4 regions of the Mesorhizobium sp. B2-8-9 genome follow, and region 3 is predicted to be linked to each of the others. Evidence: predicted binding sites of a transcription regulator. Region 3 holds the regulator's gene; each other region holds the start of a gene.
The links. The regulator PhoB, encoded in region 3, activates phosphate uptake and scavenging genes when phosphate is short. The targets are predictions, from matches to a motif close to TGTCATNNANCTGTCAT.
Positions count from the first base shown of each region.

Region 1: a site for PhoB is predicted at 3,767-3,783, ahead of ppk2 (polyphosphate kinase 2). Genes of this name have one in related genera too.
Region 2: a site for PhoB is predicted at 2,362-2,378, ahead of FJ423_RS25130 (ceramide glucosyltransferase). Genes of this name have one in related genera too.
Region 4: a site for PhoB is predicted at 1,625-1,641, ahead of FJ423_RS18010 (DUF1045 domain-containing protein). Genes of this name have one in related genera too.

Region 1 covers NZ_VFTQ01000010.1:42,958-48,681, reverse strand. The annotation lists gene hemB (porphobilinogen synthase) at 125-1,156, shown strand; gene FJ423_RS14395 (GNAT family N-acetyltransferase) at 1,113-1,748, opposite strand; gene FJ423_RS14390 (dihydrofolate reductase family protein) at 1,934-2,578, shown strand; gene ppk2 (polyphosphate kinase 2) at 2,760-3,680, opposite strand; gene FJ423_RS14380 (aldo/keto reductase) at 3,932-4,975, shown strand; gene FJ423_RS14375 (glycosyl transferase family 90) at 4,981-5,724, opposite strand, start outside.
Region 2 covers NZ_VFTQ01000025.1:89,117-94,840, forward strand. The annotation lists gene argF (ornithine carbamoyltransferase) at 1-509, shown strand, start outside; gene FJ423_RS25120 (Hsp33 family molecular chaperone) at 634-1,662, shown strand; gene apaG (Co2+/Mg2+ efflux protein ApaG) at 1,865-2,257, opposite strand; gene FJ423_RS25130 (ceramide glucosyltransferase) at 2,603-3,748, shown strand; gene FJ423_RS25135 (O-succinylhomoserine sulfhydrylase) at 3,831-5,021, opposite strand; SAM riboswitch at 5,078-5,155, opposite strand; gene FJ423_RS25140 (2'-deoxycytidine 5'-triphosphate deaminase) at 5,272-5,724, shown strand, end outside.
Region 3 covers NZ_VFTQ01000041.1:23,717-29,440, forward strand. The annotation lists gene pstC (phosphate ABC transporter permease subunit PstC) at 1-718, shown strand, start outside; gene pstA (phosphate ABC transporter permease PstA) at 722-1,573, shown strand; gene pstB (phosphate ABC transporter ATP-binding protein PstB) at 1,570-2,373, shown strand; gene phoU (phosphate signaling complex protein PhoU) at 2,394-3,101, shown strand; gene phoB (phosphate regulon transcriptional regulator PhoB) at 3,118-3,807, shown strand; gene FJ423_RS30540 (ROK family protein) at 4,136-5,377, opposite strand; gene xylF (D-xylose ABC transporter substrate-binding protein) at 5,646-5,724, shown strand, end outside.
Region 4 covers NZ_VFTQ01000014.1:88,786-94,509, forward strand. The annotation lists gene FJ423_RS18005 (alpha-D-ribose 1-methylphosphonate 5-triphosphate diphosphatase) at 1-656, opposite strand, end outside; gene FJ423_RS18010 (DUF1045 domain-containing protein) at 779-1,486, opposite strand; gene iolB (5-deoxy-glucuronate isomerase) at 1,732-2,544, opposite strand; gene FJ423_RS18020 (DUF3329 domain-containing protein) at 2,922-3,134, opposite strand; gene iolE (myo-inosose-2 dehydratase) at 3,199-4,113, opposite strand; gene iolD (3D-(3,5/4)-trihydroxycyclohexane-1,2-dione acylhydrolase (decyclizing)) at 4,149-5,724, opposite strand, start outside.

The DNA of each region.
Region 1 (5,724 bases), on a different contig from region 3:
GCGGCCACCTCTCCCCGCCTTTGGCAGGGGCGAGGAACTCGCGCTTCGACGCTGGCACAATCGTGTCGCATTGGTCAGCAGCGGAGACGCGTGGTAAAAGCCGGCGCAAAAGAGAGTTTCGGCGATGAACAAATTCACTCCCGCAAAGCCCGCCGGCGCGCGCAGCGTCGATGAGATCACTGGCAGCCGGCGGCTGCGGCGCATGCGCAAGGCCGACTGGTCGCGACGGCTGGTACAGGAGAACCAGCTTTCGGTGAACGACCTGATTTGGCCGATCTTCGTCATCGACGGCAAGAACACGCGCGAGCCGATCGCCGCGATGCCGGACGTCTATCGCCTGTCTATCGACCTCGCGGTGAAGGAAGCCGAGCGCGCGGCCAAGCTGGGCATCCCGGCCATCGCCACCTTCCCCAATGTCGAGCTTGCGCTGCGCGATCAGACCGGATCGCACATCCTCGACCCCGACAATGTCATCAACCGCGCCACGCGCGCCATCAAGGACGCGGTGCCGGAGATCGGCATCATCACCGATGCCGCGCTCGACCCGTTCACCAGCCACGGCCATGACGGCATCCTGCGCGACGGCATCATCGTCAATGACGAGACGGTGGAGCAGGTCGCCGCGGCTGCCGTCATTCAGGCCGCCTCGGGCGCCGACATCATCGCTCCGTCCGACATGATGGACGGCCGCATCGGCGCCATCCGCGACGCGCTCGACGCCAACGGTTTCCAGGACGTGGCGATCATGTCCTACGCGACGAAGTTCGCCTCGGCCTTCTACGGGCCCTATCGCGAGGCGGTCGGCACCGCCGGCCTGCTCAAGGGCGACAAGAAGACCTACTATATCGACCATGCCAATTCCGACGAGGCCGTGCGCGAGGCCGAGCAGGACCTCGCCGAGGGCGCCGACATGCTGATGGTCAAGCCCGGCCTGCCCTATCTCGACATCATCCGCCGGCTGAAGGACGAGCTGCGGATGCCGACCTTCGCCTATCAGGTGTCGGGCGAATATTCGATGATCAAGGCAGCGGCCGCCAATGGCTGGATCGACGGCGAAAAGGCGATGCTGGAATCGCTGCTTGCGCTGAAGCGGGCGGGCTGTGACGGCGTGCTCACCTATTTCGCGCCGGTGGTGGCGGAGATGCTGAGGGGCTAGCCTCGAACGCCCGCTCCGTTTTCGTGCGGGTAAGCCGCAGGATTGGCCGTTCCCTCGTTGGAGACGGCACGCGGACGAAACCCATGCGCTCGAAGGTCGAGACATAGCCGGTGCTTGACGCACTGGGCGACAGCTCCGCGTCTATCGGATAGGCCTCCACGGCTGGCGCGCCGCTCTTGAACGCAAGCGCCACCGCACCTTCGATCAATGCGGTGGCGATCCCCCGCCTGCGATAGCCGATGCGGATATAGAGACAAGACAGCGACCATACCGGCACATCGTCGCCAGCCCTCAGCCGCCAGACCCTGCCCAGATGCGGCAAGGCACTGCGCGGCGTTATCTGACACCAGCCGACGGCCTTTTCCCTTTCGAACGCAAGCAAACCTGGCGGCGGTCCTCTTTGCACCACCGTCTTGAACGCCGACCGGTTGCGATCAGCCGGTTGCTTGCGGTAGCCGGCGCCGATGCGCCAGTACATGCACCAGCATCCCGCCGTCGCGCCCTTTTCCCCGAACAGGTCCTCGAGCGCGGGCCACAACTGCGGTGTGAGCACCCGTATGGCAAACTTCTGATCCTGGGGTCGAGCGGTCATCGCGCAGGCATAACGTTACCCTGACCGGAGAAACGCTGTCACAGATCGCCTCGAGGAACAACCGGGCCAGCAGGATGGCCCATCTGAAAGTCGTCAGCCCGATGGAAATAAACCGCTTGCAATATGCAATCAGTTAAGCTATCCCAAAGACTGATTTCGAATTACAACTGGTTTAGGAGGCAGCCATGTCCAAGTTGCGTGTCAACGCTTTCACCTTGTCGCTCGACGGTTACGGCGCCGGTCCCGACCAAAGCCTCGACACGCCGCTGGGCGTCGGTGGCGAAAATCTGCACAAATGGATGATCAAGACCCGCTCTTTCCACCAGATGATCGGCAAAGATAGCGGGACCACGGATACCGACAACGATTTTGCGGTCCGCAGCTTCGAGAATATCGGCGCGTGGATCCTCGGCCGCAACATGTTCGCGCCGAGCCGCGGCGAATGGCCGGACGACAAATGGAAAGGCTGGTGGGGCGACAACCCGCCCTATCATGTACCGACTTTCGTGCTGACGCACCACAAACGCGCACCGATCGAGATGGAAGGCGGCACGACTTTTTACTTCGTTACTGACGGCATCCATTCGGCGCTCGAACAGGCAAAGGCAGCGGCCGGCGGCAAGGATGTGCGGGTCGGCGGCGGCGTCTCGATCGTTCGGCAATACCTGCAGGAGAGCTTGATCGACGAGATGCATCTGGCCATCTCGCCTGTCCTGCTCGGCTCGGGCGAGCATCTGTTCGCCGGGCTCGACATGCTGAGGCTGGGGTATCAATGCACGGAACAAGTTGCCACGGCGGATGCCACGCATGTGATGATCGGGCGGGCGTAGGCCAAGCTTCTCCTTCTCCCCTTGTGGGAGAAGGTGGCCTCGCGAAGCGAGGTCGGATGAGGGGTGCTCCAGCTTGGCGACGAGCTGGAAATCGTCACCGCCTCATTTCTTCCAACACCCCTCATCCGTCTCGGCGCTGCGCGCCGATCCACCTTCTCCCACAAGGGGAGAAGGAGGGCGCTCAATACTTCTCCGGCACGTAGAGTTCGCGCGGCAGGACCTGGCGCTCATATTCTGGGTTGAAGACGCGCTCCGGCAGCGTGATTTCCTCGTGCGGAACCTCCTCATAGGGCATCTGCTGCAACAGATGGTCGATGCAGTTCAGCCGAGCCCGCTTCTTGTCGTTGCCCTCGACGATGAACCAGGGCGCTTCCGGAATGTTGGTGCGGGCGAAGGTCTCTTCCTTGGCCTTGGTGTATTGCTCCCAGCGCACACGCGACTGCAGGTCCATGGGCGAGAGCTTCCACTGCTTCATCGGATCGTGGATGCGCATCAGGAAGCGCATCTGCTGCTCCTCGTCGGTGATCGAGAACCAGTATTTCACCAGGGTGATTCCGGAACGGACCAGCATGCGCTCGAATTCGGGCACGTCGCGGAAGAACTCCTCGACTTGGTCCCCATTGGCAAAGCCCATCACCCGCTCGACGCCGGAGCGATTGTACCAGGAGCGGTCGAACAGCACGATCTCGCCGCCCGCGGGCAGATGCGGCACGTAGCGCTGGAAATACCATTGCGACTTCTCGCGCTCGGTCGGCGCCGGTAATGCCACGACACGGGCGATGCGCGGATTGAGCCGCTGCGTGATGCGCTTGATGACGCCGCCCTTGCCGGCGGAATCGCGGCCTTCGAAGACCACTACCAGCTTCTTCTTGTGGTAGGCGACCCAGGACTGGAGCTTGATCAGCTCCGACTGCAGCCTGAGCAGCTCGCGAAAATAGGTCATGCGCTCGATGGAGGGCGGATGCGACTTCTTGTAGATCTTGGCGATCTCGAGCGAGAGCGCCGGCTCGGACAGCTCCAGCTCATAATCCTCGTCGAGCGTATCCTCGAGCTCGGCCTCCAGCCAGTCCTTGGCCCCGGAATTCGGTTTCAGTTCATTCATCGCGCTGCTCCGTCTGCCTGTCAGCTAACACCGCTTCGGAAGCCCCGGCCGGACACTCCGTAAGCCGACTGAGATACAGAGGCGCAATGACGGTTTTATTGCAATCGCCCGGCAGCTGCATCGATATGGAAGATATGTGATCGACCCCGTATCGATAGCGGGGCGACAAGCGGCGGGAATTGTCCTACAAATCCCTCGCTCTTTCCGGCGCTCGCCACGGCGCTTCTTCAAAACAAATTGCGAGGACCGACATGGAATACCGCACGCTCGGCCGATCCGGCTTGAAAGTCTCGACATTGACGCTTGGCACCATGACCTTCGGCGGCACCGGTCCGTTCGCCGCCGTCGGCAATTCGGATCTTTCGGAAGCCAAACGCATCATCGACACCTGCATCGATGCCGGCATCAACCTCATCGACACCGCAAACGTCTATTCCAACGGGTTGTCGGAAGAGATCATCGGCGAGGCGCTTGGCGGCAAGCGCAAGAACGATGTACTGATCGCCTCGAAGGCGCGCATGCGTATCGGCACCGGCCCCAATGACGAAGGCCTGTCGCGCCATCACCTGATCCGCGAGTGCGAAAAGAGCCTGAAGCGGCTCAGGACCGACGTCATCGACGTCTATTTCGTCCACCAATGGGATGGGCTCACCCCGGTCGAGGAAACGATCGCGGCGCTCGACACCTTGGTCAATCAGGGCAAGATCCGCTATATCGGCTGCTCCAACTGGTCGGGCTGGCAGGTAATGAAGGCTCTTGCCGTCAGCGACAGCCGCCATCAGGCCCGTTTCATCACTCAGCAGATCCACTACACGCTGGAAGCGCGGGAGGCCGAATACGAATTGCTGCCGATCTCGGTCGACCAGGGCCTCGGCGTGCTCGTCTGGAGCCCGCTGGCCGGCGGACTGCTCTCCGGCAAATACCATCGCGACAGCCCGACCGCGCGCCAGATCGGCGGCTGGACGGAACCGCCGATCCGCGATGAGGATCGCCTGTGGCGCATTGTCGACGTGCTCAACTTCATCGGCAAGGCACGCGGCGTTTCGGGCGCGCAGGTGGCGCTTGCCTGGCTGCTCGGCCGACCGGCCGTAAGCTCGCTGGTGATCGGCGCGCGCAACGAGGCGCAGCTCAAGGACAACCTCGCCGCGGCAAGCCTGTCGCTCGCCGAGGACGAACGGCAGCGTCTCGACGTCGTCAGCCGGCCGCCGGTGCTTTATCCCTATTGGCACCAGCAGTTCACGGCCAGGGATCGTTTCGGGCCGGCCGACGAGGTGCTCGACCGCTCTCACGCTTAAAACGCTCAGCCGGCGATAAAGCGCCAGACTTCCGCGTCGGGCTTAATCTGCCCGCTCAGCACGAAATATTTGTAGAGGACGAGCAGCGAGATCGCCTGCTCGTCCTGCTCATTGCCGAATCTGCGGCAATAGGCATTGGCGGCGGCGGTTATCCGTCCCGCCTCGTCGGGATGTTTTTCGAAATAGGCCACCTTGTCGAGCAGGTCGGAGAAATCCGGCTGCAGGGGCACATAGTGGACGTTGGGCTCGACCTGGGCTTCGGCGAACCAGGTTTCGTAGGTCGGTTCCGGCATGAGGCAGAGTGAATTGGAGCTCATGATCCATTTCAGGTTCGTCGCGACATCATTGCCTTCGAGCGAGACGATGTAGCGATACTGTCGCTGCTGCTCGATGTTCAGGAACGGCTTGCGGTATCCGTCCGGCGCATCGGCCCTGTGGGAACCCGCATCGCAAATCGGCAGGTCGGCGGCTTTTTCGACGAAGCGGGTGCGAATCGGATTGTTGAGATGACCGCGCCAGACCACCATCGGACGCTTGGCGGCGAAAGACAGGTTGTCGGGCGGCATGTAGAAGTGACGGAACTTGTTCAGCTTCATCAGCACGCCGTTCGCATTGTCGTCGCCGATGGGCCGGTCCTTGACGATCCTCGGGAACTCCGGAACCCCGACAACGTCGCCGAATTCGAAATCGATCAGCAGGCCGGGATCGAAATAGCGCGCGAATTCCTTGAGGTCGTAATAATACATGCT
Region 2 (5,724 bases), on a different contig from region 3:
TCATGGCCGACATCATGACCTTTGAGGAGCATCGCGGTCCGGTGTCCGGCAAGACCTTCGCCTGGACCGGCGACGGCAACAATGTGCTGCATTCGCTCCTGGAGGCCTCGGCGCGGTTTAGCTTCAACCTCAATGTCGCGGTGCCGGAAGGCAGCGAGCCTTTCGAGAAATATGTCGACTGGTCGAAAGCCAATGGCGGCAAGGTCCGGTTTTCCAGGTCCGCCGAGGAAGCCGTCGACCAGGCCGACTGCGTCGTTACCGACAGCTGGGTCTCCATGGGCCAGGAGCATCGCGCCCGCGGCCACAACGTCTTCCTGCCCTATCAGGTCAATGCGGCGCTGATGGCGAAAGCCAAGCCCGATGCATTGTTCATGCACTGCCTGCCGGCGCATCGCGGTGAGGAGGTCACCGACGAGGTGATCGACGGCCCGCATTCGGTGGTCTTCGACGAGGCCGAGAACCGGCTGCACGCCCAGAAGGCGGTGCTGGCCTGGTGTCTGGGCGCGTGAGAAGGGCTGGACCTGACCGCTTCCGGCCCGATCGGGCTCAACTTGATCTGGGGACATGTGATGCCTATTTGCGGGCCATCACGTAAATCGAACGCGCTTCGACGCATGCGGCTCACCGGGCGGCATGGCTGCGCCCCGGAGTATTGTCATGTTGGAAACCCAGACCTTGGCTGAGCATAAACCCCAACTCGGTGAATTCGGCTTCGCCGGCGACGATCACGTCGTGCCTTACGAGGTCGCGCCGCTCGATGTGCGCGGCCGCACCGTGCAGCTCGGGCCGATGCTCGACGCTATTCTGAGCCGCCACGATTACCCCGAGCCGGTCGCCCGCCTGCTGGCGGAAGCCTGCGTGCTCACCGTGCTGCTCGGCACTTCGCTGAAGTTCGAAGGCAAGTTCATCCTGCAGACCCGCACCGACGGTCCGGTCGACATGCTGGTGGCCGATTTCACCACGCCGCATGCGCTGCGCGCCTATGCGCGCTTCGATGCCGACCGGCTGCAGGCGCTGACCGCCGCCGGCGAGACCTCGCAGCAGACGCTGCTCGGCGACGGCGTCTTGGCCTTGACGATCGACCAGGGTGCGCATACGCAGCGCTACCAAGGCATCGTCCAGCTCGACGGCACCTCGCTCGAGGACGCCGCGCGCACCTATTTCCGGCAGTCGGAGCAGATCCCGACCGATATCAAGATGTCGGTCGCCAAGCTGGTCACGCCCGGCCCGGCCGGCGCGCGCGAGCAGTGGCGCGCCGGCGGTATCCTGGCGCAATTCCTGCCGCAGTCGCCGGAACGCATGCGCGTTCCCGATATTTCTGGCGGCGACGGCGATCCGCGTGACGTTGCGGACCAGCCGGCCGACAATTCCTGGCAGGAGTTGCTGGCGCTGCTCGGCACGATCGAGCCGACCGAGTTGATCGACCCGACGGTGGGCGCCGAGCGGTTGCTCTACCGGTTGTTCCACGAACACGGCGTGCGCGTTTTCCGCGGCGTCCCTGTCGCCGACCAGTGCTCCTGCTCGCGCGACAAGATCCGCGGCATTCTCGAAGGCTTTTCGGCTGAGGAGATCAAGGAATCGACCGAGGAGGGCGGCATCCATGTCGCCTGCGAGTTCTGCTCGACCCAATACGACTTCGACCCAGCTGAATTCGCGAAGTGAGCTCTCTTCCTTCTCCCCGTTCCACGGGGAGAAGGTGCCCGAAGGGCGGATGAGGGGCGGCGCCAACGTTGGCGATCATAGCGACACGCTGGCGACGCGGTCGTCCGGCTCCAGGAAAATCTCAGAAGCCCGGCGCCGCCCCTCATTGCCCTGCCGGGCATTTCTCCCCGTGAAACGGGGAGAAAGAGGCTGTCGCCGACGGCTAATTCACCGTGCGCCTTGTCCCCGGCATGTCGAGCGAGAAAGCCGGAATGGCGATATCGAACGTCTCGCCGCGGCCGTTGCGCATCGTGTAGTGGCCGACCATGATGCCTGACGGCGTCGAGAGCGGGCAGCCCGAGGTGTACTGGTAACTGTCGCCGGGATTGAGTTCCGGCTGGTCGCCGACGACGCCGGCGCCGCGCACCTCCTCGACCCGGCCCTGACCGTCGGTGATGTGCCAGTAGCGCGACACAAGCTGCACGAACTCGTCGGAGCGGTTGTCGATCGTCACCTGATAGCCCCAGACATAGCGGTTCTCGGACGGATCGGAGCGGTCCTCCAGATAGAAGGGCCTGACCAGCACTTCGATGTTGCGCGTCACTGCGCGATACATGGGCCACTCCGGTTGCCGCCGCGGAAAATATGTCACGCTCCGCTCTTGATAAACGCAGCGCCGACCATCCTGCCAGCCTTGTAAGTGCAGGTGCCGAAAAACAATGTCATTTAGGTGACACATGACAATGTTGGTGTGCACAAACCGTGCCGGGCGACTCGGACGCTCTGAAAACAGTTGAAACGGCCGCGTGCGGCCTAAAGCAATTCCAGGAAAAGCGCGAGCGGTTAGGCTCGGCGCCTTCGCCGTAGCCTTCCGTCCGGAATTGCGTGAAAACAAGGAGATGGAGTGTGTCGCCGTTTGCGTGAAACGGTGAAACTCTCTATCGGGAGTGACCAGATCTCGATGGAACTGACTATCGCAGCCGGCCTGGCTTCGTCAGCGCTTCTTTCCTTCAATCTCGCCAGCATCCTGCTCGCCTCGTCGCGGCTGAAGCGGCGGCATGTCATCGCGCCGCCCTCCAGCGCGCGACCGCCGGTCTCCATCATCGTGCCGTCGCGTGGCGTCGAGCCGTTCACGCCGGAGACCTTGCAGCGCGCCTTCTCTCTCGATTGGCCGCGCTATGAGCTGATCTTCTGCGTCGCGCATGCCGAAGACCCGGTGGTCAAGCTGATCGATGCGGCGATCGCACGCCACCCCAAAATTCCCGCGCGGCTGCTGATCGGCGACGATCGCGTCAGCGCCAATCCCAAGCTCAACAACTGCGTCAAGGGCTGGCAGGCGGCGCGACACGATTGGGTGATCCTCGCCGATTCCAACGTGCTGATGCCGAGAGACTATGTCCAGCACCTGATGGCGGCATGGCGGCCGGATACCGGCCTCGTCTGCTCGACGCCGATCGGCTCGCGGCCGGACGGGTTTTGGGCCGAAGTCGAATGCACCTTCCTCAACACGCTGCAGGCGCGCTGGCAGTATGCCGGCGAGGCGGTTGGCCTTGGCTTCGCCCAGGGCAAGAGCATGCTGTGGAACAAGCCGATGCTCGATGCCAATGGCGGCATCCAGGCTTTGGCCGCCGAGATCGCCGAGGACGCGGCGGCCACCAAGCTGGTCAACGGCCTGGGGTTCAACGTCAACCTCGTCGCCTCGCCATTCGAGCAGCCGCTCGGCCAGCGCAGGCTCGCCGAGATCTGGTCGCGCCAGACGCGCTGGGCGCGGCTGCGCCGGGTTACCTTCCCACTGTTCTTCGCGCCGGAGATCCTGACTGGCGCTGCGGTGCCGCTGCTGCTGGCGCTGATTGCAGCGGCAAGCGCCGGCGTCAGCCTGCCCACGACGGCCTTGGGCGTGCTGGCGATCGCCTACCTGCCGGAATGGCTGCTGGCCTTTGCGAAGGGCTGGTACCTGTCGCCACGCAGCGTCACCGCGATGATTGTGCGCGATGCCCTGCTACCGGCCATCTGGGCGCGCGCCTGGTTCGGCGGCGCCGTCGAATGGCGCGGCAACGCCATGACCATCCGCACCAAGGCGATGACCGAACTGGAGGAGCTCGCCTAGAGCAATTCCAGGAAAAGTGTGAAACGGTTTTCCGTCCGGAATTGCGGCTCTGGAAGGCTCGGGCCGCGGCGTTCTCAGCCTTCTATTTTGCCGCCTTCAGGGCCTGTTCCACGTCTTCCAGCAGATCGTCGGTGTCCTCCAGGCCAACGGAGAGCCTCAGCGTGCCTGGCCCGATGCCGAGCTCGGCGCGGGCCTCGTCGCTCAGGTTCTTGTGCGTCGTCGTCGCCGGATGGGTGATCAGGCTCTTGGCGTCACCGAGATTGTTCGAGATCAGCACGATGTCGAGCGCGTTCTGGAAGGCAAAGGCCGCCTGCTTGCCGCCCTTGACGTCGAGGCAGATCAGCGTCGAGCCTCCCGACATTTGCTTCTTGACGATATCCGCTTGCGGATGATCGGCGCGGCCCGGATAGATGACACGGGCGATCTCCGGCCGCTCGGCCAGGAAATCGGCGATCTTGCCGGCGCTCTCCGTCTGCTGGCGCACGCGTAGCGGCAGCGTCTCCAGGCCTTTGAGCAGCGTCCAGGCGTTGAAGGGCGACAGGCTCGGGCCGGTGTGGCGAAAATAGTCGTGCAGGTTCTCGTCGATCCACTTCTTGTCCGACAGGATGACGCCGCCCAGGCAGCGGCCCTGGCCGTCTATATGCTTGGTCGCCGAATAGACGACGATATGGGCGCCGAGCTGCAGCGGCTTCTGCTGCAGCGGCGTGGCGAAGACATTGTCGACGATCAGCCTGGCGCCGATCGAATTGGCGAGCCTGGCGACGGCGGCGATGTCGACCACCTCCAGCGTCGGGTTGGTCGGGCTTTCCAGGAAGAACAGCTTGGTGTTCGGCCTTGTCGCCTTTTCCCAATTGGCGATGTCGGTGCCGTCGACCAGCGTCGCCTCGATGCCGTAGCGCGGCGCCAGCGTCTCGACCACCCAGCGGCAGGAGCCGAACAGGGCGCGCGCCGCCACGATATGATCTCCGGCCTTGGCGCTGCAGAGCAGCGCGGCGGTTACTGCGGCCATGCCGGAAGCGGTGGCTCGGGCATCCTCGGCGCCTTCCAGCGCGCACATGCGCTTTTCGAACATGTCGACCGTCGGATTGGCGTAGCGCGAATAGATGAAGCCCGGCTCTTCGCCCTTGAAGCGGGCTTCCGCCGCTTGCGCCGTCTCGTAGACATAGCCTTGGGTGAGATACATCGCCTCGGATGTCTCGCCGAAACCGGAACGCAACGTTCCGCCATGCACGAGTGCCGTCTGAGGTTTCCAGTTGCGCTTCTTGGTGCTCATAGCCCTGCTTTCAGACACAAAAAAACCGGCCGCGAAGTCGCAACCGGTCCATATAGCCTTGCGGCTCGACGGTCCTTTAGCGACTTGTTTAACGTGGCTGCAAGCCGACCGGCCAAATCACCACGGGATAACGACCCTTTAGACCCGCGCCGCGCTTGCGTCAATTGCCGGCTTCATTAAGAGGTTTGTACCAGCCGGGCGGCAAGAGCCTGCTTAGATCCTCGCCCGGCCTTGTGAACGGAGCCAGCTTTTGCGGCAAACAGGCATTCTTCCGGATCAGGACATCGCAGCGCTGTTCGAGGCGAAGGCGCTGAAGTCGCCGCGCGCGCTGGACGCCGACCAGATCCAGCCGGCCAGTCTCGATCTCAGGCTCGGCGACAAGGCGTTTCGCGTGCGTGCCTCGTTCTTGCCGGGTCCGGATCATCGGGTCGTCGACAAGCTCGAGCGGCTGAAGCTGCACGAGATCAGCCTTGCCGAGGGCGCGGTGCTGGAAACCGGCTGCGTCTATATCGTGCCGCTGCTCGAGAGCCTCGCGCTGCCGGCGAACGTATCCGCCTCGGCCAATCCGAAGAGCTCGACCGGCCGTCTCGACATATTCACGCGCGTCATGACCGATCGTGGCCACGAGTTCGACAAGATCGCCGCCGGCTATCGCGGACCGCTCTATCTCGAGGTCAGTCCGCGCACCTTCCCGATCGTCGTG
Region 3 (5,724 bases):
CGTCACTTCGGCCATCGCCATTCTCATCGCCGTGCCGATCGGCATCGGTATCGCCATCTTCCTGACCGAGCTTTGTCCGCGCCCGCTCAGGCGTCCGATTGGCATCGCCGTCGAGCTGCTCGCCGGCATTCCCTCGATCATCTACGGCATCTGGGGCCTGTTCGTCTTCGCGCCGTTCCTGCAGACGACTGTGCAGCCCTTCATCATCAGTCTTTTCCACGGCATACCGGGGCTCTCCAGCCTGTTTGCCGGTCCGCCCTACGGCATCGGCTTGCTGACCTCGTCGCTGATCCTCGCCATCATGGTGCTGCCTTTCATCACCTCGATCACCAAGGACGTGTTCGACACGGTGCCGGCGGTGCTGAAGGAATCGGCCTACGGCATCGGCTGCACGACCTGGGAAGTGACCCGGCGCGTGACCATCCCCTATACCCGCATCGGCATCATGGGCGGCGTCATGCTCGGCCTCGGCCGCGCGCTCGGCGAGACGATGGCCGTCACCTTCGTCATCGGCAACGCGCACCGCATCAGCGCCTCGCTGTTTGCGCCGGGCACGACGATCTCGGCGACCATCGCCAACGAATTCACCGAAGCCGACGGCAACCTCTATACATCCTCGCTGGTATCGCTCGGCCTGATCCTGTTCATCATCACCTTCATCATCCTCGCGCTCGCACGCTACATGCTGTTGCGCATCGATAGCCGCACAGGAGCCTGACCGATGTCGACTGCCGCATCGCTTCACCAAAGCCGCAAGCGCAAGAATGCCGTGATGATGACGCTGTGCGTCGTCGCGGCGGGCATCGGGCTGGCCTGGCTGGCGCTGATTCTCGGCGCCCTGCTCTACAAGGGGCTTTCCGGGGTGTCGCTCTCCGTGTTCACGGAAATGACGCCGCCGCCCGGCGATGCCGGCGGCCTGCTCAATGCCATCTACGGCAGCATCGTCATGACGATCATCGGTATCGTCGTCGGCACGCCGATCGGCGTGCTGGCCGGCACCTACATGGCCGAATACGGACGCTTCTCGAAGCTTACGACGGTGGTGCGCTTCATCAACGACATCCTCTTGTCGGCGCCTTCCATCATCATCGGCCTGTTCGTCTACGAGCTGATGGTGCGGCCGATGGGGCACTTCTCGGCGATTGCCGGCGCGGTCGCGCTGTCGATCCTGGTGATCCCCGTCGTGGTGCGCACCACCGAGGACATGCTGAACCTTGTGCCCAACGCGCTGCGCGAAGCAGGCACCGCCATCGGAGCACCGCGCTGGGTAGTGATCCGCTCGGTTGCCTATCGCGCGGCGCTCTCCGGCATCGTCACCGGCATCCTTTTGGCGATTGCCCGCATCTCCGGCGAGACGGCGCCGCTTCTCTTCACCGCGCTCAACAACCAGTTCTGGTCGAGCAATCTCAATGCGCCGATGGCCAGCCTGCCGGTAACCATCTTCCAGTTCGCTCTCAGCCCCTACGAGGAATGGCAGCAACTGGCCTGGACGGGCGCACTCATAATCACCCTGACGGTTCTCGGGCTGAGCATCATCGCCCGCAGCCTAACCGGACGCAGAGAGGACAGATGAAACCGATGTTGTCCACCGACCTGAACGCAGCCGACACGACCGTCGAGAAGGCCAAGATCGAGGTCAAGAACCTCAATTTCTACTATGGCCAGTCGAAGGCGCTGAAGGACATCAACCTGTCCCTGCCCGAGCGCAGCGTGACCGCCTTCATCGGCCCGTCGGGCTGCGGGAAGTCGACGCTGCTGCGCGTGCTCAACCGCATCTACGAGCTCTATCCGAAGCAGAGCGCCGAGGGCCAGGTGCTGCTCGACGGCAAGAACATCCTCGACCGCTCGCAGGACCTCAACCTGCTCAGGACCAAGATCGGCATGGTGTTCCAGAAGCCGACGCCGTTCCCGATGTCGATCTACGAGAACATCGCTTTCGGCGTCAGGCTCTATGAGAAGATCAGCAAGGCTGAGATGGACAGCCGCGTCGAGCAGGCGCTGAAGCGGGCAGCACTCTGGAACGAGGTCAAGGACAAGCTCAACGCCAGCGGCCTCAGCCTCTCGGGCGGCCAGCAGCAGCGCCTGTGCATCGCCCGTACCGTTGCTGTGAAGCCCGAGGTCATCCTGCTCGACGAGCCGGCCTCGGCGCTCGATCCGCTGTCGACCGCCAAGATCGAGGAACTGATCGACGAGCTGCAGGCCGACTACACGATCGTCATCGTCACCCACAACATGCAGCAGGCGGCGCGCGTGTCGCGGCAGACGGCGTTCATGTATCTGGGCGAGCTGGTGGAGTTCGACCGGACCGAGAAGATCTTCACCTCGCCCCGCGAAAAGCGCACGCAGGACTACATCACCGGCCGCTTCGGCTGAGCTCATACGAGGACATCATCATGGCCGAACATACCGTCGCTTCCTTCGACGAGGATCTGAGGCAGATCAGCCGGCTCATCAACGACATGGGCGATCTCGCCGCCTCCATGGTCGGCGCTTCGACCAAGGCCCTGCTCGAGACCGACAATGCCATGGCGCAGCGCGTCGTTTCCGACGATGCCATCATGGACGCGCGCCAGCGCGAGCTCGACGACCGCGCCATCACGCTGATCGCCAAGCGCCAGCCGATGGCCGACGACCTGCGCAACGTGGTCGGCTCGATCCGCATGGCGGGCGACCTCGAACGCATCGGCGACCTCGCCAAGAACATCGCCAAGCGCGTCGGCTCGGTCGGCGTCAGCGCCGCGCCGCGTGACCTCACGCATTCGATCGATTCCATGGCGCAGCTGGTGCTGATCCAGGTCCAGGCCGTGATCCAGGAATATACGGTGGGCGACGCCACGGCGCTGGCCAAGCTTCGCAATGACGACGAGCGCATCGACGTCAAATACACATCCGTCTTCCGGGAGCTCCTGACCTACATGATGGAAGACCCGCGCAACATCACCGCTTGCACGCATCTTCTGTTCTGCGCCAAGAATCTCGAGCGCATCGGCGACCATGTGACCAACATTGCCGAGAACGCCTATTATGTGCTGACCGGCACGCAATTGCCCGCGAATCGTCCCAAGCAGGACGAGACGACAATGTCGGCGCCGGCGGCCTGACGAAGGGTACCTGCCAATGATCGCGCCACGCATCATGGTGGTGGAGGACGAGGAGCCGCTTGGGGTGCTGCTCCGCTACAATCTCGAATCCGAGGGTTACCAGGTCGAAGTGGTGACCCGCGGCGACGAGGCCGAAATCCGCCTTCAGGAAAACGTTCCCGACCTGCTCGTGCTCGACTGGATGGTGCCGGCGGTTTCCGGCATCGAGCTCTGCCGGCGCCTCAGGATGCGGCCCGAGACCGAGCGGCTGCCGATCATCATGCTGACCGCGCGGGGCGAAGAAAGCGACCGTGTGCGCGGCCTCTCGACCGGCGCCGACGACTATCTGGTCAAGCCGTTCTCGACGCCGGAGTTCATGGCGCGCGTCAAGGCGCTGCTGCGCCGCGCCAAGCCGGAGGTGCTGTCCAGCGTGCTCAAAGTCGGCGACATCGTGCTCGACCGCGAGTCGCACCGCGTCTACCGCAAGAAGAGCGAGATCAGGCTCGGCCCGACCGAGTTCCGGCTGCTGGAATTCATGATGCGTCATCCCGGCCGGGTGTTCTCGCGCAGCCAGCTGCTCGACAATGTCTGGGGCGAGACGATCTATATCGACGAACGCACCGTCGACGTCCATGTCGGCCGCCTGCGCAAGGCAGTCAACAACGGCCGCATGCCGGACGTCATCCGCACCATCCGCGGGGCGGGTTACGCGATCAGGGAAGATTAGGGCTAAGGCGCCGAGGCGCTGACGGATTCTGTCTCCAGCGTCGGATCGCGTGCATTGGCGGTTAGTCGAGACGCTTGTGCTTCGTCATCCACGGGCGGAGCAAGGAGCGCAGCGACGCAGCGCAGACCCGAGGATCCATTCCGTGATGTCGATGCGTTGCGACAGTCCAGAATTCTGTGCCGCTGCGCTCGACGCGGGAGGTGGCGGCATGGATTCCAGGGTCTCCGCGACGGAGCTTCGCTCCTGCTCCGCCCTGGAATGACGAAGCTGCGGGGCCTTCGCTAATTTCAAGCGTCTGCTGCTGTCCCCGGACCTCTTCAAGGCTGCCTCAGGCCACGTTCTTTCCCGTCCCCGCTCTCGCCTGGCCTCCGGGTGCGAAAATCTCCTGGTCGACGAAGGTCAGCGCACGCATGGCGCAGCCTTCGCGGATCAGCGGCAGTTCGTTCGGCTCGGTGTCGAAGGAGATCGATTCGGAGTGCTGGCCGCCGGCCGTCTGGGCGATCGCCTCGCGCAGCGCCGGCTCGATCAGGTCGAAGGCGGCCGCGCTGACGCCGACCATGGCGACGGGCGCCGGGTCGATGAGAGCGAACAGGCTGCCGAGACCGAAACCAAGCGCTTCGCCGGCCCGGCGGTAAGCCTCCCGTTCGGGGCCGTCCCTCTCGCGCGCCTTCGCGGCAAGGGCCCGCATGTCAGCGTCGCCGACGTCGACCGGCTCGGCGTCCTCGCTCATTTTCATGGCGCTGCGCCAGATCGCATAGTTGCCGGCATAGGCCTCGACGCAGCCGCGGCGGCCGCAGCGGCAAAGCGCCCCGCCCGGGCGGTGAATCATGTGGCCGAACTCGCCGCCGGAGGAATGCGTGCCGGTGAACAGCGCACCCTTGAGCACGAGACCCATGCCGATGCCGTGCGACAACAGGATGGCGATGAAGTCGTCGCGATAGCGCTCCGGGTCGCGCCATTGCAGCGCCACCGCCATCATGTTGCAGTCGTTCTCCATGGTGGCGGAGATGCCGAACTCCTTCTCTAGGATGTCGGCGAAAGGAATGTCGGTCAGCGGCGTTATCGGCGACCACAGCATGGAGCGCGCATGCGAATCGGTGATGCCCTGAATGCCCATGGCGATGCGGGCGACGCTGCCAATGTCGAGGTCGGGATCCTGCAGCCGGCGCCGCACGATCGCCACGCATTCGCCGATCAGCTCGTCGCGGGGCATAACAAGCGTGTCCAGGCGCTGCTGCTCCTCGGCAACAACTTGGCCGGCATAGTCGATCACGGCGACCGACAGGAAGTTCAGAGACAACACCACGGTCAGCACCGCGGCGGCTTCAGGGTTCAGCGCCAGGCCGATCTGCGGCCGGCCGCGTTTCAACGCCGTCGGCTCGCTGGCCTTGCTTTCGGTGAGAATGCCCTCCTGGATCAGGTCGGCGGAGATCGCCGAAATGGTCGAGTGGCTGAGCCCAGTGGTGGCGGCAATTTCGGTTCGTGATGGCTGACCGGCGCGGCGTACCGCCGAAATCACCATGGCGCGGTTGCGCCGGCGCAAATCGTCGTGGCGGATTCCGACCGACATCGTCTCGCACGTCCTCCCCAATCATCGCGGCCTTGTGATAATGCCATGGCCTGTCGCTGACACGCTAGGGATTGTGGCAGAAGCCAGGGGCCATGTCATTATTTATTGCGGATACCGAAAAAAATGCCTGAGCCCATCAAAACCCATCAGAATCTCGGTTGACAGCGCTGTTGTGCTGGACCAGTATTTTTTTGAGGCTCGAAAAAAAGCCTCTGTGCCGGCCTTCGGGCCAGTCTGGGTCGCGCCGCACGGGCGCAGGGAGGATATCATGAAGAAATTTGCAGCCGCCATTCTGGCGGGCGTTGCCATGTCGCTGACGCTGGCGTCTGTCGCCGAGGCGAAGGACA
Region 4 (5,724 bases), on a different contig from region 3:
GCCGAGATGAAGACGCGGTTCGGACCGGAATTGCGGGCCGATTCGGCCATCCGCTTCTCGCAGAATTTCTGGAAGTCGCGGTCCGTCAGCTTCAGCTTGCGCTGGTAGTAGTAGGCATAGGTCTCGAGGTTGACGAACTGGCGCTGTCCGGGCGCGTGATCCATCAGCGAGGCGAGCTTAACCCGCTCGTCGGTCTCGAAATTGGCGAAAGCCTCGAGGCAGTCCGGCGCCGAGACCTCGCAGCGCAGATGGATGAAATGGTCGGCCCTGAGCCTGTCCTGGCGCACGCTGTCCTCAATCGCGTCGGCCAGCTTGCGAACGTCGTCAGATTTCAGGTCGGCATCCTCGTCCATGCCGACGCGCAAGGCGTCGAGCACCGTCGTGATGCCGGCGGTCGCCACCTGGGCGTCATGGGCAAGCACGGCGGCGATCGGGTTCCAGCGCACTTTCGGGCGCGGCGCGTAGTGGCCTTCGAGGTGATCGGTGTGCAGCTCGACAAGACCTGGGATGATGTAGTCGCCGCCCATGTCCTCGCCGGCGCGGGCAGCCCCCGGCTCGACGGCGGCAATCAGGCCGTCGCGCAACAACAGCGAGCCCTCGACAATTTCATCGGGCAGCACGATGCGGGCATTGGTGAGAACGGTTTCGGCGGTCATCTCGGGCGGTCCTATCTCAAGCAGTCGTTTCAGAGCAATTCCAGGAAAAGTGCTTTGCGGTTTTCCGTCCGGAATTGCGTAAACAAAAAGATAGGGCGGTTCAGCGTTTCCGCTGATCCGTCCTATGCGGTCTTGCGGGCAGGCCTGCGGCCAAGCGCATGATGGGAAAGCACCATGAACGGGGCGCCGGGCTCGCTTTCGACGAACAATGTCAGCGCATCCACCGGCACCGGCTGCCGCAGCACATCGGCGAACAGGCCGTCGATCGCTGCACGAAGACGTGGGCTTTCCTGTGGCCCGACCCGCCCCGACAGCGTCATGTGGAAGCGGAACGTGTCGAAGACGTAAGGATAACCCCATTGGCAGAGGTTGCGGAACTCGTCCGGCTTCAGCGCATCGGGACTGCGGCGCTCGATCTCGGCCTCCGTCAGCGGCGCGCGGAACGGATCGAAGGCGCGCACCACCTCGCCGGCGAAATCGTTGAGTGGCGCAAACTGCGCTTCCGGCACCAGCGCGAAAAAGCCGTCGATCTGGCCGACGACGAGACGCGGGATGATCACAGGCGGCGTCGCCTCGGCGAAAGCATCGAGCGCGGCGCGCAGCGAAGCTTCCGTCTCGTTCGGCGCCAGCCGGAACGGGGCTTTCAGCGTCGCGTGGAATCCGTAGCGCCGGGCAGAGGCAGTATGGAAAGCGACTTCCGCGGCCGAAAGATCGCCCACGGCCTCGACCGGCCGCGTCGCCGCGCCGAACGGGTCGCGGCCCAGCCAGTTGGCGGCAATGCGCGCCAGCTTCTCGTCCTGCCCCGGGGTGTAGTAGATCGCGTAGCGCATGGGCGTTCCTCGTCAAGCGCGCTGCGCGCCCCAAAGGAATATGCGACGCGCTTCAAGTCATTGTCTTGGCAAGCCGTGGCCCAAACGCCGGAGCGCTTGCGGCGACATGCACCGGAACCGCTGCCATAGGTGATTTCCATGACGGATTGACGAAGCTTTCGTGGGTTTTCGAAGGCAAGTCCAGCACGGAGCTCGTTAGCCGACGATTTTTCCGGGCTGGACCAACGGCTTTGCCGGCGTGCCGATCAGGCCTTCATCAGCCATTCATGCTCGGCCGCGTTGTGGAATTTCCACGTCCGCTTCGGTCCGGCCATGACGTTGAGGTAATAAAGATCGTAGCCGTGGCAGGCGGCGCAAGGGTGATAGCCCTTGGGCACCAGCACGACATCGCCGTCCTCGATCGCCATCGCCTCGTCCAGCTCGCGCACGCCGTTGCGGTCGGCATCGGTGTAGACGCGTTGGAAGGCAAAGCCCTGCGGCGGGTTGAGGCGGTGATAATAGGTCTCCTCGAGATAGGATTCGGCCGGTAGGTTGTCCTGGTCGTGCTTGTGCGGCGGATAGCTCGACGTGTGGCCGCCGGGCGTGATCACCTCGACCACCAGCAGCGAATCCGCCGGCTTGCCCTCGGGCAGGATGTTGGTGACGTAGCGCGTGTTGGTGCCCTTGCCGCGCACCTCCTGGCCGAGATCGTCAGGTCCGATGACGCGCACCGGCAGACGGCCACCGAGGCCGGGCGCCGAGCAGACGGCGAGTTCCAGCTCGGTATCGGCGGTCACCGACCAGTCGGCGCCTTGCGGCACATAGACCGACCACGGCTTGCCTTCGAAGGGCGACATGCGCTCGCCGAGCAGGCCGAGGTCCTTGCCGCCGGCCGATGTCTTGCCCTTTCCGGTGACGAACACCAGGCAGACCTCGCGCTCGCCGGTTTTGCCGGACACCGTCTCGCCCGCTTTCAGCCGGTGCAGGTCGAAACCGACATAGGTCCAGCCGGCGCTTTGCGGCGTGACGTGAGCGACATGGCCGTGGCCTTTGTCGGCCTTGACGAGCAGTTTCGACATTTTTGTCTCTCCTATTCCGTTGGCCTTCGTTGGTTGCGGATCAAGGATCTTGCCGGCTGACAGAACCAACACAACCTTCGAGATTGGCCGAGGCCTCCAAACTTCGACATTCTAGGGCGAAGCAGGAGCGCAGCTCCGTCGCGGAGACCCTAGAATCCATGCCGTTACCTCAATCGAAGGGCGCTGCGGAGCAGAATTCTGTACCGCAGCGGCTGCTTCGAAGTCACGGAATGGATCCTAGGGTCTGCGCTACGTCGCTGCGCTCCTTGCTCCGCCCTAGGATGACGAAGCGAGGGGCGTTTCGGCTAATCGCCAACGCATGCGATCCGCCATGCACGCAGTATCCGATCCGTAGACGCTTCTGAGCCATGGATTAGTCACTCCTTCGGTCCGGGTTCGGCCTTGTTCTCCTCAATCGGCTTATAGAGGTAGAAAAACTGCCACACGGCATAGCCGGCGAAGCCCAGCGCGATGACGCCCCAGAACGGCGTGCCGGACGCGAATTCGATCACCGACCAGACCAGGCAGACCGCGACGACCGCGATACGGCGCCACAGCGGCCGGAAGAAGGGATGCTCATAGTCTTTCATCGCGCCAATCCAGGATTTGCCCAAAGCACAACGGATAAACCGGGCGCCCCGACTAATCCACTGCTCAGGCCGGAAAACCCTGCGTCTCGACCGTATAGCCGGCGGCCGTCATCACCCGCATAAGTTCCTTGTGGCCGACCTGGGCCATCTTGAGCGGCGGGTTCTTCTTCGGATCCTGCTCGGCCTCGACCACGAACCAGCCTTCATAGCCATGATCGGCGAAACGCTGCACGATGGCGCCGAAATCGAGTGAGCCGTCGCCCGGCACGGTGAAGGCGCCGAGCGCCACGGCGTCGAGGAAGGACTGTTTCGTGCGGTCGAGCCCGTCGATCACGCCCATGCGAACATCCTTCACATGGACGTGGTTGATGCGCTTGTGGTGATTGTCAATGGCGCGCAGCACGTCGCCGCCGGCAAAGGCGAGATGGCCGGCGTCGAGCAGCAGCGGAATGCCTTCGCCGGAGTTGCGCATGAAGGCGTCGAGCTCCGGCTCGGTCTCGACCACCGCCGCCATATGGTGATGGTAGGAGAGCGGCATGCCTTGCTCGGCGCACCACTCGCCGAACTCGGTGACGCGCCGGCCATAAGCCTTCATCTCGTCGTCTGAAAGTTTGGGCTTGGTGGCCAGAGGCTTGGAGCGGTCGCCCTGAATGGACCGGCCGACCTCGCCATAGACGATGCAGGGCGCGTCGACCGCCTTGAACAGGTCGATCATCGGCTGGATGCGGTCCTTGTTCCGGGAAATGTCCTCGTTGACAAGCGTGCCCGAGAACCAGCCGCCGCAAAGCGTGACGTCGGCCTCCTTCAGGATCGGCAGCATCACCTTCGGATCGTTGGGGAAGCGGCGGCCCATCTCCATGCCGGTGAAGCCGGCCGAGCGCGACTGGCGCAGGCATTCTTCCAGCGACACGTCATCGCTCAATTCCACGAGATCGTCATTCCACCATGCGATGGGGGACATGCCCAGTTTGGCTTTCAAGTCGTCACTCCAATGTCGGTTCGTTGCGAGCCGGTTCAGCCCTGACGGCTGCCCACGGCTTCCTCGTATTTCTTGCGCGCGGCATTGACTTCGCGTCGCGACGAGACTTCCGGCACGGCGACATCCCACCAATGGCCGCCGGCCTCGGTCGACACCAGCGGGTCGGTGTCGATGACCAGCACCGTCGTCTTGTCGTTCTTCTTCGCCTTGGCCAGTGCTGTCTCCAACTCGGCGATCGATGCTACCTTCTCGGCCACGGCACCTAAGCTTGCCGCATGCGCGGCGAAGTCGACGTCAGGCATCACCTCGTGGCGCGCGTCCTTCAAGAGGTTGTTGAAGTTGGCGCCGCCGGTCGCCATCTGCAGCCGGTTGATGCAGCCATAGCCGCGATTGTCGAGCAGCACGATGGTGAGCTTCAGGCCAAGCATCACCGAAGTGGCGATCTCGGAATTGAGCATCAGATAGGAGCCGTCGCCGACCATGACGACCACCTCCTGGTCGGGCTTCGCCATCTTGACGCCGAGCCCGCCGGCGATCTCGTAGCCCATGGTCGAGAAGCCGTATTCCGCATGGTAGGAGCCGGGCGCGCCGGCCTGCCAGAGCTTGTGCAATTCGCCGGGCAGACCGCCCGCGGCATGCAGCAGCGTGACGCCCGAGCCCATGGCGCGCTGCACGGCGCCGATCACTTGCGCATCGGACGGATAGGCGGCGTTGGTCGATGCAGTCACCTTGGCGGCGGCGGCCTGCCACTCCGTCTTGCCCTTCAATGCATTGTCGGTCCACGCGGCCGGCGCTTTCCAGCCCTTCAGCGCGGCGGACAGCTCGGCAAGCCCTTCGGCCGCGTCGGCGACCAGCGGCAGCGCCCAATGCTTGCCGGCGTCGAAACCTTGCGTGTTCAGGCCGATGATGGTGCGGCCGGCATTCTTGAACAGCGCCCAGGAGCCGGTGGTGAAATCCTGCAACCTGGTGCCGACGGCGAGCACGACATCGGCCTCTTCCGCCAGCCGGTTGGCGGCCGACGTGCCGGTGACGCCAACGGCGGCCATGTTGAGCGGATGGTTGTCGGGCAACGAGGATTTGCCGCCCTGTGTCTCGCAGACCGGAATTCCGGCGCCCTGCACCAGCTTGGCGAGCTCGTCCGAAGCCTGCGAATACAGCACCCCGCCGCCCGCGATCACCAGCGGCTTCTTGGCGCCCTTCAGCGCCGCGACGGCTGCCGCCAGCTCGTTGCGGTCCGGGCGGAGCCGGCGCGGTGTCCAGACGCGCTCGGCGAACAGGCTTTCGGGATAATCATAGGCTTCGGCCTGCACGTCCTGGCAGAGCGAAAGCGTGACCGGGCCACATTCGGCCGGATCGGTCAGCACCTGCATGGCGCGGTTCAGCGCCGAGATGATCTGCTCCGGCCGCGTGATGCGGTCGAAATAGCGCGATACGGGACGGAAGCAGTCATTGACGCTCGCCGTGCCGTCGGAGAAATCCTCGGCCTGCTGCAGCACCGGGTCGGGCAGGCGGTTGGCGAAGACATCGCCGGGCAAAAACAGGACGGGCAACCGGTTCACATGCGCGAGCGCGGCCGCCGTCACCATGTTCAGCGCGCCGGGGCCGATCGAA